2 regions of the Buttiauxella sp. BIGb0552 genome follow, and region 1 is predicted to be linked to the other one. Evidence: predicted binding sites of a transcription regulator. Region 1 holds the regulator's gene; the other holds the start of a gene.

Region 1 (7,424 bases):
AATACTGATGGACATCACGACTTCACAAAACGTGTTAGCGCAGGCTGAAAAACTATGCGAGCAGCGTAATGTGCGCCTGACACCACAACGTCTTGAAGTATTGCGTTTGCTGACTCAGCAAGCGGGCGCTATCAGTGCTTATGATTTGCTGGATTTACTGCGTGCCAGCGAACCGCAAGCTAAACCCCCGACAGTGTATCGTGCGCTCGATTTTCTGCTCGAACAAGGTTTTGTACACCGTGTAGAGTCCACTAACAGCTATGTGTTGTGCAATCTTATCGATCAGCCAACTCACTCATCTGCGATGTTTATTTGTGATCGATGTGGTGCGGTGAAGGAGCGTAGTGCGGAAGGTGTGGAAGATATCATGCACCAACTGGCGGCCCAGTTAGGGTTTGCTTTGCATCATAACGTTATTGAGGCGCACGGCTTATGCAGCGCGTGTGCAGAAGTTGAAGCTTGTAGCCACCCGGATGCTTGCGGGCATGACCACTCAGTTCAGAGTAAAAAGAAGTCACGTTAGATTGGTTGGATTTGAGTTGAATGGAACGGTACATCCATGTACCAGGGCAGGGCTGAGAGTTAACACATCTGAGGGAAGCTAATTACCAACGGTATTTGTTGCGAGTTTCCCAATCAACGACTTCTTCCTCTGCCTTATCCTTTTCGTACCCATAACGCTCTTGAATCTTACCGACAAGCTGATCGCGTTTGCCTTCGATGACAGTCATATCATCGTCAGTCAGTTTGCCCCATTTCTCTTTTACTGTGCCTTTAAACTGTTTCCAGTTACCGCCGATTTCGTCTTTATTCATAATAATATCCTCATCGTTCGGGGGGAAGAACTGCTAAAAAATTACCAACGTCCAATGTGCTGCCATTTGGCCAACACCACTCTATCTGCTGGACGTGATAATAATTGTAGTCAAGGATATGGTGGTGGGGAGAAAACTAAGAATCTTTAACCATGCGGCTTAACTTTGTACATTGTTAAACCAGCTATTTTGCTGCCAGTGACGACGCCAAATCCAACCTAACGCCAGCCCCCGCAGAGCAAGGAATACCGCCACAGACAGCCATAACCCGTGGTTGCCTAAATACGGAACAGTGAAGAGCGTTAGGCCGAAACCAACAGCGGCAACCGCCATGCTATTACGCATCTCAGCGCCTCTTGTCGCGCCAATAAACATCCCATCCAGCAAGTAGCACCAGACACCAACCACGGGTAACACAATCTGCCAGTGGAGATAACGATCGGCCTGTAGCTGTAATTGGGGAATGGACGTCAGAAGAGAAACAATTTGCTCGCCAAATAGGGCATACACCACGGCAAACATGAGCGCGACTAAACCCGCCTGCCGACAAGCTGCCCCCCAAACCTCGAGCAATTGACCACGATTCTTTGCACCATAAGCTTGCCCGGAGTGGGCTTCAACAGCATAGGCAAAACCATCAAGCGCATAAGCGGTAAACGTCAGGAGAGTCATTAACACCGCATTGACGGCGACAATTTCGCTGCCTAAGCGCGCACCAAAGATGGTCACTGATGCAAAGCACACTTGCAGTAATAACGAGCGCAACATGATGTCCCGATTAAGCGCCAGTAAGCGCCGAACATTGCCACGCCAGGACTGTTTGAGCATCTCAAAACTGATACCTCGCAAGCCCATAACCTTCTTCACCATCAGCAATCCGATGAAAAATGTCGCGTATTCAGCAGTAACAGTCGCAAGTGCCGCCCCTTGAACATCAAGGTGCAAGCCCATCACCAGCCACACATCCAGTACGATATTCAGAAGATTGCCGACTACCAGCAAGATAACCGGAGCTCGTGCGTATTGAACCCCTAGCAACCATCCCAGTAAAACGAGGTTGGCAAGCGAGGCTGGCGCACTCAGCCAGCGGATTTCAAGAAAGCGTTGCGCTTGTACGAGCACATCCTGATTGCCGCCGACAATTTGTAAAGCGAGTGAAATGAGGGGATCGCGCAGTAAGACAATTGCCACCCCTGCCCCTAGTGCCAGTAATAATGGTTGCACCAGTGCACGAGCTAACGCTGAGGGATTATTGGCACCAAAAGCCTGAGCAGTTAAACCTGTGGTACTCATTCGTAAAAACAGCAGTAACATAAACAGGAAGCTGGTTGCTGTCGCACCAATGGCAACACCGCCCAGATAAACAGGACTATCCAGATGACCAATAACAGCCGTATCGACAAGGCCAAGCAGCGGAACGGTAATGTTGGAGAAAATCATGGGTAAAGCGAGGCGCCAGAGCGCACGATCCGCTGTGGAGAATAATTGCATGACATCTCCTGAAGGAGATCAAAGATAATTAAGGCAGTGATGCGCACTTTAAATGCGCATCACCTAAAGAGATTTTACAGCCAGTCGCCGTTGCGGATAACCCCAACAGCCAGCCCTTCAATAGAGAAGTTATGCTCGCGTAGGTCAACCACGATCGGTTCAAACTCACTGTTTTCTGGCAACAGATGAACGGTGTTGCCCTGTTGTTTTAAGCGCTTAACGGTAACTTCATCATCGATACGCGCGACAACAACCTGGCCATTACGCACATCCTGGGTTTTATGAACCGCAAGCAGGTCACCATCCATAATGCCGATGTCTTTCATCGACATACCGCTGACGCGCAGCAAGAAGTCGGCATTTGGTTTAAACAGTGATGGGTCGACCTGATAATGGCCTTCGATGTGTTGCTGTGCCAGGAGTGGCTCACCTGCAGCAACACGCCCAACCAGTGGAATACCGGTCACTTCTTCCACCAACAGGCGGATACCACGGGATGCGCCAGAAACAATTTCAAGCACACCTTTACGGGCAAGTGCTTTTAAATGCTCTTCAGCGGCGTTCGGAGAACGGAACCCCAGACGTTGAGCAATCTCGGCACGAGTCGGTGGCATGCCGGTCTGGCTGATATGATCCCGAATAAGATCAAACACCTCTTGCTGCCTGGTAGTTAACGCTTTCATTCCGCCCCCTGGGTGTTTATACAGTTATGCTGTGAGTATATACAGTCAAAGGTCAATTTGGAACCACAAATTAAGCAAAAAACCAGGCACTTAACTATTCTGGAAAGATCACCGCAAATGCGACCAAAGCAGCGTGACCCAGGTAATTACCGCGAGGATAATTGAAATTAATACTGCGGCCGAGCCCATGTCTTTGGCACGCCCGGAAAGTTCGTGGTAATCAGTGCCAACACGGTCGACAAGAGCCTCGATAGCGCTGTTGAGGATCTCGACAATCATGACCAACACGACTGAGCCGATAAGTAGAATGCGGGTAATGGGGTCGACATCTAACCAACATGCGATGGCAATGGCGATAACGGCAGAAACGCCTTCCTGGCGGAAAGCTGCTTCATTGATCCAGGCTGCTTTGAGCCCTTTCCATGAGTAGCCTGCGGCTTTGATGATACGGGTAAGTCCAGTGGTACTGCTCGCCATTTTAGGAAACCTTTTCAAATTATTTGCATCAATGCTTGTCAAAATTATAACGCCACAGAAATCTGGGTGAGATTCTGATATTCTTGCGGCGAATTTGCATCATTAACCTGAGGCTTTACATCGTTTATGTCAGGCTGGCCAAGAATCTACTACAAATTACTTAATTTACCATTAGGCGTTCTGGTAAAGAGCAAGTCCATTCCGGCAGATCCACAGGCCGAACTGGGCTTAGATCCCACACGCCCAATAATGTACGTTCTGCCGTATAACTCAAAGGCGGACTTATTAACCCTGCGCGCGCAATGCCTCGCGCACAACTTGCCCGACCCTCTCGAGCCATTAGAGATCGATGGTGCGGTATTGCCGCGCTATGTCTTTATCCATGGCGGCCCGCGCGTGTTCACTTATTACACGCCAAAGGAAGAGTCGATCAAGCTGTTCCATGATTATCTCGACTTGCACCGTAGCAATCCAAATTTGGATGTGCAGATGGTGCCGGTATCGGTGATGTTTGGCCGCTCTCCGGGTCGCGAAAAAGGCGAAGTTAACCCGCCACTGAAGATGCTTAACGGCATTCAGAAATTCTTCGCGGTATCCTGGCTTGGGCGCGACAGTTTTGTGCGGTTCTCCGCACCTGTTTCGCTGCGCCAGATGGCAACCGATCACGGTACAGATAAAAAAATCGCCCAAAAACTGGCACGCGTGGCGCGTATGCACTTTGCTCGCCAGCGTTTAGCGACTGTAGGCCCGCGTCTGCCGGTGCGCCAGGATCTGTTTAACAAACTTCTGGCCTCAAAAGCGATTGCACGCGCAGTAGAAGACGAAGCACGCAGTAAGAAAATCTCCCATGAAAAAGCGCAACAGAATGCTGTTGCCTTGATGGAAGAAATTGCAGCGAACTTCTCCTACGAAGCCGTGCGTTTGACCGACCGCGTATTAGGTCTGACATGGAACCGCCTGTACCAGGGCATTAACGTTCATAATGCAGAACGTGTACGCCAACTGGCTCACGACGGCCACGAGATTGTCTATGTTCCCTGCCACCGCAGCCACATGGACTACATGCTTTTGTCTTACGTGCTTTACCACCAGGGGCTGGTTCCTCCGCACATTGCGGCGGGTATCAACCTGAACTTCTGGCCAGCAGGCCCGATTTTCCGCCGCCTGGGCGCGTTCTTTATTCGCCGTACCTTTAAGGGCAGCAAACTCTACTCCACCGTGTTCCGTGAATATCTTGGCGAGCTGTTTAGCCGTGGCTATTCCGTTGAATACTTTGTGGAAGGTGGCCGTTCTCGTACCGGCCGTTTGCTTGACCCGAAAACCGGCACGCTGTCGATGACCATTCAGGCCATGCTGCGTGGCGGTACTCGTCCAATTACATTGGTGCCAATTTACATTGGCTACGAGCATGTAATGGAAGTGGGGACTTACGCAAAAGAACTGCGCGGTGCGACCAAAGAAAAAGAAAGCTTCATGCAGATGGTTCGTGGGCTGAGCAAGCTGCGTAACCTCGGCCAGGGCTATGTTAACTTCGGCGAACCTATGCCGTTGATGACATTCCTCAACCAGCGAGTGCCTGAGTGGCGTGATTCAATCGACCCGATTGAATCCATTCGCCCGGCATGGTTAACGCCAACGGTTAATGAAATTGCTGCCGAACTGATGGTGCGTATTAACAATGCAGGCGCGGCAAACGCCATGAACCTGTGTTGTACCGCGCTCCTGGCATCGCGCCAGCGTTCACTGACGCGCGAACAACTGACCGAACAGCTCAACTGTTACCTGAGCCTGTTGCGTAATGTGCCGTATTCACCGGATGCGACCGCACCAGATCAGCCAGCAGAAGCGCTTATCGAACATGCGTTGCAGATGAACAAGTTTGAATTAGAGAAAGATACGATTGGTGACATCATCATTCTGCCGCGTGAGCAGGCAGTACTGATGACTTACTACCGTAACAACATCCTGCATATGCTGGTGTTGCCTTCTCTGCTGGCTGCAATTATCACGCAGCATCGCCACATTTCCCGTAGCGAGCTTCTGCGTCAGGTTGAGCTACTCTACCCAATGCTGAAGTCTGAGCTGTTCCTGCGTTGGGAAAAAGCTGAACTTGCCAGTGAAATGGATGTGCTGCTTAATGAACTGGTTCGCCAGGATCTGATTACCCTTACGGGTGAAGAAGTGGTGATTAACCCGGCACGCTCACGCACTATGCAGCTTCTCGCGGCAGGTGTTCGTGAAACGCTGCAACGTTACGCCATTACTTTCTGGCTGCTGAGCGCTAATCCGTCAATAAACCGTGGGACACTGGAGCGCGAAAGCCGCACCGTTGCCCAACGTTTGTCGGTGTTGCATGGCATTAATGCACCTGAGTTCTTCGATAAAGCTGTGTTCACCTCGCTGGTATTAACCTTGCGTGATGAAGGCTATATCAGCGACACCGGAGATGCAGAACCCGCCGAAACGATGAAGGTCTACCAGATGCTGGCAGAACTGATCATGCCGGATGTGCGTTTGACGATTGAAAGCGCGACGTCGCAGGCTGCGACTGAGTAAAAAATCTGGCGGATAAACGAAGTGTCATCCGCCATTTTGTTTCTTATACCCGAGCTACTTCGAGATGCAGGTAGGCGGCAATCGAATGAATCCCGATGAGCTTACTCAAGTAAGTGATTCGGGTGAATGAGAGCAGCCAACAACCCTGCAACTTGAAGGGCGATGGGTATAATTAGAAGTGTAGGTAACTCAACACCAACCCAATAAACAGCACCAGACCAACGTAATTGTTATTCAGGAAAGCTTTAAAACAAGCATCACGGTCACGATTCGCCGTCAGCCGTTGCTGATGAACAAAGAGCATCCCCGCTAGCGCAATAGACCAGTAGAACGCCCCACCTAATCCGTTTAACCAGCCAATCACCGCCAACAACACCATCACAGTAAACTGCAAAATACCGATAATCAGATTGTCATAGCGGCCAAATAAGATCGCTGTGGATTTAATACCGATTTTCAGATCATCATCGCGGTCAACCATTGCGTACTGCGTGTCATAAGCTACAGCCCAGCAAATATTGGTTAAAAACATCAGCCAACAGCTAAGTGGAACAGACTCGCTCACTGCGGCAAATGCCATAGGGATTGACCAGCCAAATGCGGCCCCTAGCACTACTTGCGGCAGATGAGTGTAGCGCTTCATAAACGGATAAACCCATGCCAGCGCTAACCCCGCCACCGATAATAAAATCGTCATGGTATTTAACGTCAGCACCAGTAAAAACGAGAGCACTACCAGTACCGCAAATAAGATACGCGCTTCTTTCTCGCTTACAGCCCCGCTCGGCAATGGCCTGTGCGCCGTACGTTTCACGTGACCATCAAATTTACGGTCAGCGTAGTCATTTACCACGCAACCCGCAGCGCGCATCATCCACACTCCGGCTATAAACACGCATAAAATAGTTAGCGGAGGCACTCCTGGTGTCGCAAGCCACAGCGCCCATAGGGTGGGCCATAACAACAAAAGCGAGCCAATTGGCTTATCAAGTCGCATCAGACGTTGATACGCCTGCCATTTACCCTGTTTCAGACTCCACTCCATTATTTTTCCTCTCGATACAACGGAGAAGCAGGAAGGAATAACTCGGTAAGCACCAGCGGCTTTCCAGCTAATCTCAGGCGGGAACGACGCCCCCACTGCTCCGAACTACGGCCAATCTCAATAAAATCCCGTGTCAGGGAAGATGAACTAAACAGGTAGCGTCCAAGCGGCGTGGTTCCGAGCCTTTGTAAAGCAAGCTCTGGTCCTTCAAGGGTTGATTCAGGCACCACGGTACGCCCCAAAAGCCAGGGCTCATCGTCACCGCAAAGCACAACTTCACGCAACCAATAACGGCTGGACTCAGGCAACATATCAGCTTCAGGAAGAACGATATGCGATTCGAAAAAACCTTCACGC
Region 2 (7,424 bases), on a different contig from region 1:
TCAATCGCCAGTAAAAATGCGGGTTCGACGGGGATAAACATCAAAACATAATCCAGCGAACGCAAACCCGGTAATTGCTGATAATCTTTGCGGCCCAGCATACGAATGTGGTTACGCATCGCTGCAATATGTTCGTTGAGCGCACTTTCTCGCGTTAACTCGTCGTCGCCATTGTAATAACGTTCATAGGCCACCAGCGTCATCTTGGCATCAATAACCACATCTTTGCCTTGCGGCAAACGCACGATGACATCGGGCTGCATACGACTGTTATTTTCGAGCTGGATATTCACCTGAGTTTCGTATTCATAACCTTCGCGTAAACCGGATGCTTCAAGGACGCGAGTCAATACGACCTCGCCCCAGTTACCCTGGGTTTTGTTGTCCCCTTTCAGGGCTTTAGTGAGGTTTAGCGCCTCTTGTGCCATCTGAGCATTTAGCTGCTGAAGGTTGCGGATCTCATGCGTCAGCGTGTGCCGTTCGCGAGCCTCCTGACCAAAGCTTTCTTGCACCTGGCGGCGGAAGCCATCCAGTTGTTCGCGCAATGGCGACAGCAACCCATTCAAACTTTGACGGTTTTGTTCTTCAACTTTTCGGCCGCTTTGTTCAAAGATTCGGTTGGCAAGGTTTTCAAATTGTTCGCTGAGACGCTGTTCACTATTAAGCATCTGGCGATGTTTATCGTCAGCGTTAAGACGGGTTTGTTCAAGCAATGTGGAAAGCTCGCGGATGTCCGCTTCCTGCGCACTGTTGATTTCTAACTGCGTGCGCAATTCACGGTTGAGTTGCTCGCATTCCTCTTTCCAGTGCTGGTTTTGCTGCAATTCCTGCCGGGCGGCAGTGAGTTCGCCGTAGATTTCTCGCTGTTCTTCATACAGTGCGGATTGCCTCCCGGCCGCCCGCAAACTTGCCAGCAACCAACCAGTCAGCACCCCAACCAGCGCAATACCGAGCCCGAATAAAATAGAAATATCCACAGTCACTCCAACAAGCCATGCCAAACACCAGCAAAATAAAATTGTGCTGTATAAATGTCCAGATGAAAAGGAGTTTACTGCGAGACGTTACGCAAAGCGTAAAAATTAAGCCGGCTTGCACCGGCTTTGGGGGACTAGATCAGGCGACGAGCTGCTTCCACGACGATTTTCACCGCATGGCTTTCCGTTTTCTTCATGGTCTCAGCGTTCGGGATCTCTTGCTGAGTACGGTTCACAATCACACCCGCAACCATACCCGCACGCAGGCCCTGGCTTGCACACATGGTCAGAAGTGTTGCTGATTCCATCTCGTAGTTCATCACGCCCATCTGCTGCCACTCTTCCATAGAGCCTTTATAGCGATTCACTACACGACCGGAGAAGGTGTCGTAACGCTCCTGGCCTGGATAGAAGGTATCGGAAGAAGCCGTCACGCCAATGTGCGTGGTCGCGCCAATAGATTTCGCGGCTTCAACCAGCGCGGTGGTACAGGCAAAATCAGCAACCGCTGGGAATTCCATTGGTGCAAAGTGCAGGCTGGCACCATCAAGGCGCACAGACGCCGTCGTCACCAGAACATCACCGACATTGATATGTGGCTGAATCGCACCGGTCGTACCGATACGCAAGAAAGTACGAATACCCAACTGCGCCAGTTCTTCCACAGCGATAGAAGTAGACGGGCCACCGATACCGGTAGAGCAGACGATAACTGGCTTGCCGTCTAACTCAGCACGCCAGGTAGTAAATTCACGGTGGGCAGCCAATTTGACCGGCTTGTCCATCAGTACAGCGATTTTTTCAACTCGCTCAGGGTCGCCCGGGACGATGGCAAGTGTTGCCCCCTGCAGGTCGCTTTTAGTGAGGCCGAGGTGAAAAACATCAGACTTGGACATAACAGACTCCTCTGTTTAATAGGTTGGCTTGCATTGCTTAGAGGTACTGTACAGAACCCCGGCAAAGAATTTCGTGACGCATTTCACTTTGAATGAAACAAGTTACATTATTTTCAATCTTATTAGTGACGAGCATCACATTAAATTTCCTGACGATTCTTTTCTCAGACATAGCGAACAGCGCTGCGGCTCGAAGAATGACGGGGAAAAGCTATAGTTATCGCACTGCGCTAATTCTGGTAAGGAGAATGCCAATGAAAGAAGAAAATACAGTAGATAAATCGCCGGGCGGGCATTTTGCGCCAGCGGCAGCTCCACTTGCTTCAACAGTATTGCATACCTCCGATGAAGAGATTCTCTCGGGAGAGACATCTATTCCCACGCAGGGCGAAAACATGCCTGCGTTCCATGCCAGACCAAAAGGGGCGGAAGGCCCACTGCCGATTGTCATCGTGGTGCAGGAAATTTTCGGTGTGCATGAACACATTCGTGATGTTTGTCGCCGCCTGGCGCTCGAAGGCTATCTCGCCATCGCGCCAGAGCTCTATTTCCGTCAGGGCGATCCGAATGATTATGCAGATATCCCGACCCTGTTCAGCGGTCTGGTGTCCAAAGTCCCCGACGCGCAGGTTCTTGCCGACCTGGACCATGTTGCAAACTGGGCGGCCAGAAACGGTGGTGATGCCCATCGCCTGATGGTCACTGGTTTTTGCTGGGGTGGACGCATTGCATGGCTATATGCCGCTCATAATCCGCAACTAAAAGCAGCTGTGGCCTGGTATGGCAAATTGGTTGGGGAAAAATCGCTGAATTCACCACACCACCCGGTCGACGTCGCAATCAATTTGAACGCGCCCGTGCTTGGGCTTTATGGCGGGCAAGATACGGGAATTCCACAGGATACCGTGGAAACCATGCGCCACGCGTTACGTGCAGCAAATGCTAACGCAGAAATTATCATCTACCCGGAAGCGGGCCATGCTTTTAATGCGGACTACCGCCCGAGCTATCATGAAGAATCGGCAAAAGATGGCTGGGTGCGGATGCTGGCGTGGTTTGCACGCTTTAGTGCGAAGAAGTAATGCAGTTAATTAAGGGGGAAAGATTCCCCCACTTCTTACTTTATTAAGCCTTACGCAAATTCTGCGCAGCCTTCACCATATTCGCCAGTGCCTGGCGAGTCTCCGGCCAGCCACGGGTTTTCAGGCCGCAGTCCGGGTTGACCCACAAGCGCTCTGCCGGAACACTTTCCGCCGCTTTCTTCAGCAATGCTTCAATCCATTCCACGCTCGGTACGTTCGGTGAGTGAATGTCATATACGCCCGGCCCAATTTCATTCGGGTATTCGAACTCTTTAAATGACTCCAGCAGGTCCATATCGGAACGCGAGGTTTCAATGGTTATCACATCTGCATCCAGCGCGGCAATGGAGTCCATGATGTCGTTGAACTCGCAGTAACACATGTGCGTGTGGATTTGTGTGTCATCACGCACCACGGCGGCATTCAGGCGGAAGGCTTCCACGCCCCACTCCAGATACGCCTGCCAGTCGGAACGGCGCAGCGGTAAACCTTCGCGCAGTGCGGGTTCGTCGATCTGAATGATGCCGATGCCTGCCGCTTCGAGATCCGCCACTTCGTCACGCAGCGCAAGGGCGATTTGTTTGGCGATGGTTTCACGGCTCACATCTTCGCGCGGGAATGACCAGCACAGAATTGTCACCGGGCCAGTCAGCATGCCTTTTACCGGTTTGTCAGTCAGGGATTGCGCGAACGATGCCCATTCCACAGTAATGGCTTCCGGGCGGCTGATATCACCGATGACAACCGGTGGCTTCACGCAGCGAGAACCGTAACTCTGCACCCAGCCGTTCTGAGTAAACACGAAACCGTCGAGGTGCTCACCGAAGTATTCCACCATGTCGTTACGTTCGGCTTCCCCATGCACCAGTACATCCAGCCCCAGGCGTTCCTGTTCAGCAACGGCTTGTTTGATATGTTCGGCGATACCGGTGCGATAGTTATTCGCATCCAGGTTACCTTTTTTAAACTCCAGGCGCAGGCCACGAATTTCCGTCGTTTGCGGGAATGAACCGATAGTCGTCGTCGGCCAGGCCGGGAGATTGAAGCGCTGGCGCTGTGCCACGGCACGAACGGTATAGTCATTCTGGCGTTGGCTGTCTTGCGCCGTAATGGTCGCCAGACGTTTGCCAACGGCCGCATTATGGACACGCTGTGAATGGCGGCGAGCCTGAATTGGCGCACTCCATTCAACCAGTTTTTCAGTATTGCCGCTGTTCAGGGCTTCGGTCAGCAAAGACAGTTCGGCACATTTTTGCAGCGCGAAGGCAAACCAACTCTTCACTTCAGCATCAAGACGTGTTTCAACGCTCAGGTCGATTGGGCTGTGCAGCAGAGAACAGGAAGAAGCGACCCACAGATCACGTTTACCGACGATCGCCTGCAATTGTTGATATTTTTCGCTCAGATCAGCACGCCAGACGTTACGACCATTAATCACACCGGCCGATAACAGCCAGTTGGCGGGCAGTTGCTGATGCAGCGCGTTGATATCGTCTTTACCATGGACGAAGTCGACGTGCAGACCCTGAACCGGCAGCGCCGTAATGGTGTTCAGGTTTGGCGTCACGCCTTCAAAATAAGTGGTCAGCAACAGTTTAACGTTACCAGCCAGCGCGTCGTAAGCCGGTTTGAACGCATCGAGCCATTCTTGCGGTAACTCCAGCACCAGAGCAGGCTCGTCGATCTGCACCCACTCGATGCCACGCTTTGCCAGTTCCGCCAGCACCTGCTGGTAAACCGGCAGAATATCTTGCAGCAGGCTCAGGCGGTCAAACGGCTCGCCTTTCACTTTGCCAAGCCACAGGTAAGTCACTGGCCCAAGCAGTACAGGTTTCACGTTGTGGCCAAGCGCCAGTGCTTCATCTACTTCATCCAACAGCTGTGTCCAGGTCAGTTTGAACTGCTGGCCTTTAGTGAACTCCGGCACCATGTAGTGGTAATTAGTGTTGAACCATTTGGTCATTTCAGCGGCTGCGGCGGGCTCACCAGTGGGTGCCCGGCCACGGCCCAGGCGGAATAAGGTGTCGATATCGACGCTGTCGTCCGCGTTCTGATGACGAGCCGGCACATTGCCAAGCAGCAAGCTGGTGGTCAGAACGTGATCGTACCAGGCGAAATCGCCCACTGGCAGCAGTTCCACGCCAGCTTCTTTTTGTTGGTCCCAGTGGCGGGCACGCAGTTCGCGGCCTACCGCCAGTAATTCTTCCTGGGTGGAGCTGCCCGCCCAGTAACTTTCTTGTGCTTTTTTCAGTTCGCGACGTAGGCCGACACGAGGGAAGCCGAGGGTGTGATTTTTTATCGTCATGTTCTTTCCTCAATATTCATTATTCGACGCATTTAGCCGTCCAGATGTTTACACATCTATAATCAACAGGTACTGTATATTCCTCAAGCGCAATTTGCTCATGCCGAATTGAAGGACTTTCATGATCGAGATTAAACATCTGCGGACGCTACAGGCGTTACGAAATTGCGGCTCTTTAGCCGCTGCGGCTGCCGCGTTGCATCAAACCCAATCGGCCCTCTCCCATCAATTCAGCGATCTGGAGCAGCGCCTGGGTTTCCGCCTGTTTGTCCGTAAAAGTCAGCCACTGCGGTTTACACCTCAGGGCGAGGTGCTGTTGCAACTGGCTGAACAAGTGTTGCCGCAGATTAGCCGTGCGCTGCAGGCTTGCAACGAACCGCACCAGACCCAGCTTCGCATCGCCATCGAATGCCATAGCTGTATTCAGTGGCTGACGCCCGCGCTGGAAAACTTCCACAAAACCTGGCCGCAGGTGGATCTGGATTTCAAATCTGGCGTGACGTTCGACCCGCAGCCTGCACTGCAACAGAGTGAGCTGGATATCGTATTAACGTCCGACATCCTGCCGCGCAGCGGTCTGCATTATTCGCCAATGTTTGATTATGAAGTGCGCCTTGTGCTGGCAACGGATCACCCGCTGGCAAGCAAAACGCGTATTGAACCGGAAGATTTGAGCAGCGAAACGTTGTTGATTTACCCGGTGCAGCGCCAACGACTCGATATCTGGCGCCATTTCCTGCAACCCGCAGGCGTCAGCCCATCGCTGAAAAGTGTCGATAACACGCTGCTGCTGATTCAGATGGTGTCAGCCCGCATGGGAATTGCTGCGCTGCCACATTGGGTAGTGGAAAATGTTGAGCGCCAGGGTCTGGTCGTAACCAAAACCCTGGGCGAAGGACTGTGGAGCCGGTTGTACGCCGCCGTGCGCGATGGCGAACAGCGCCAACCGGTGACGGAAGCGTTTATTCGCTCGACGCGTTCACACGCTTGCGAGCATCTGCCGTTTGTGAAGAACGCGGAGCGACCCAATGGCGATGCACCCATAGCGAGGCCATTATCACCGTCCCACCAATAATAAAACTCGGCCAGTGCGGCTGTTCTTGCCAGATGGCAAGGTTAACCAGCAGCCCCGCCGGAACATGCACGTTGTTCATGATACCAAGCGTGCCCGCATCAACCTGCGTGGCGCCATAGTTCCACATAAAGTAGCCCAGCCCGGAAGCCACCACACCAAGCCACACCAGAATGCCCCATTGCAGATGCGTGGTCGGCAGTTTGTGCGGATTCCCCAGCGCAAACCAGGCTGTTACAGCCACGACTGCCGCCCCGAGGTAGAACCACGAAAATGCGCAACGTTGCGGCATCGGACGCGTTTCCATCAACCGTTTGTAGCCCACCATACCGATGGCGAAGCAGATGTTTGCCGCCTGGACCAGCATCAGACCAATCCAGAAGTGATCGCTCACTTTGTCGTAGCGAATAATCGCCGCACCAACCACGGCAAGCCCGGCACTCAATGCGTAGCCCCAACGTAGCTTGTTGCCGCTGATCAAGTCATAAATCAACGTAACGTAAAGCGGCGTCATTACCGTAAACAGCAGGAATTCTGAAACGGTGAGGTAGAGATACGCCTGGAAGCTAAACAGGTACATCACGCCGAGTTGCAGTGCGCCCACCAGCATATACAGCAGCAATGTTTTCGCGCTGTAGCCTTTAAAGCGCAGGAAAGGCAGGAACACTATCGCCGCCAGCCCGACGCGCATCAGCACTGAAAAGTAGCTGTCGACGTGCCCGGCAAGGTATTCGCCAATCAGGCTAAAAGAGAAGGCCCACAGAATAGTGGTGATGATCAGTAACGGCACGATGAAGTCTCTACTACGGGAGATTAATGCTTCATTGTAGCGAAGGGAATGTGCAGAAGTTGAACTATTTGGTTGACGAGTGGTGATTAGTTCACCACTCGTTTATCACGAATCAGTCTTTGCCGAGGAACATTTTGCGCAGGTAATGCGGAACCGCGTTATCACCGTTGGTGCCGATGACTTCAAGCTCTGGCAGTAAGTCTTTCAGGCGCTGGTGAGCGTTGCCCATGATGCAGCCTTTACCCGCCATGCTAAGCATTTCCGCGTCATTCATGCCGTCACCAAAGGAAATGCAGTCTTTC

What was found. Region 1 encodes LexA, which represses DNA repair genes until DNA is damaged. Its sites were predicted from a motif close to TNCTGTATGTACATACAGNA; they were not measured.
Region 2: a site for LexA is predicted at 5,331-5,350, ahead of metR (HTH-type transcriptional regulator MetR). Genes of this name have one in related genera too.

What each region holds. Positions count from the first base shown of each region.
Region 1 covers NZ_SODY01000006.1:34,294-41,717, reverse strand. The annotation lists gene zur (zinc uptake transcriptional repressor Zur) at 8-523, shown strand; gene EDF88_RS17370 (CsbD family protein) at 606-815, opposite strand; gene dinF (MATE family efflux transporter DinF) at 975-2,306, opposite strand; gene lexA (transcriptional repressor LexA) at 2,381-2,989, opposite strand; gene EDF88_RS17355 (diacylglycerol kinase) at 3,098-3,466, opposite strand; gene plsB (glycerol-3-phosphate 1-O-acyltransferase PlsB) at 3,593-6,022, shown strand; gene ubiA (4-hydroxybenzoate octaprenyltransferase) at 6,195-7,067, opposite strand; gene ubiC (chorismate lyase) at 7,067-7,424, opposite strand, start outside.
Region 2 covers NZ_SODY01000011.1:17,966-25,389, forward strand. The annotation lists gene rmuC (DNA recombination protein RmuC) at 1-977, opposite strand, end outside; gene udp (uridine phosphorylase) at 1,112-1,873, opposite strand; gene EDF88_RS23655 (dienelactone hydrolase family protein) at 2,128-2,955, shown strand; gene metE (5-methyltetrahydropteroyltriglutamate--homocysteine S-methyltransferase) at 2,999-5,260, opposite strand; gene metR (HTH-type transcriptional regulator MetR) at 5,382-6,335, shown strand; gene EDF88_RS23670 (carboxylate/amino acid/amine transporter) at 6,223-7,122, opposite strand; gene yigL (sugar/pyridoxal phosphate phosphatase YigL) at 7,235-7,424, opposite strand, start outside.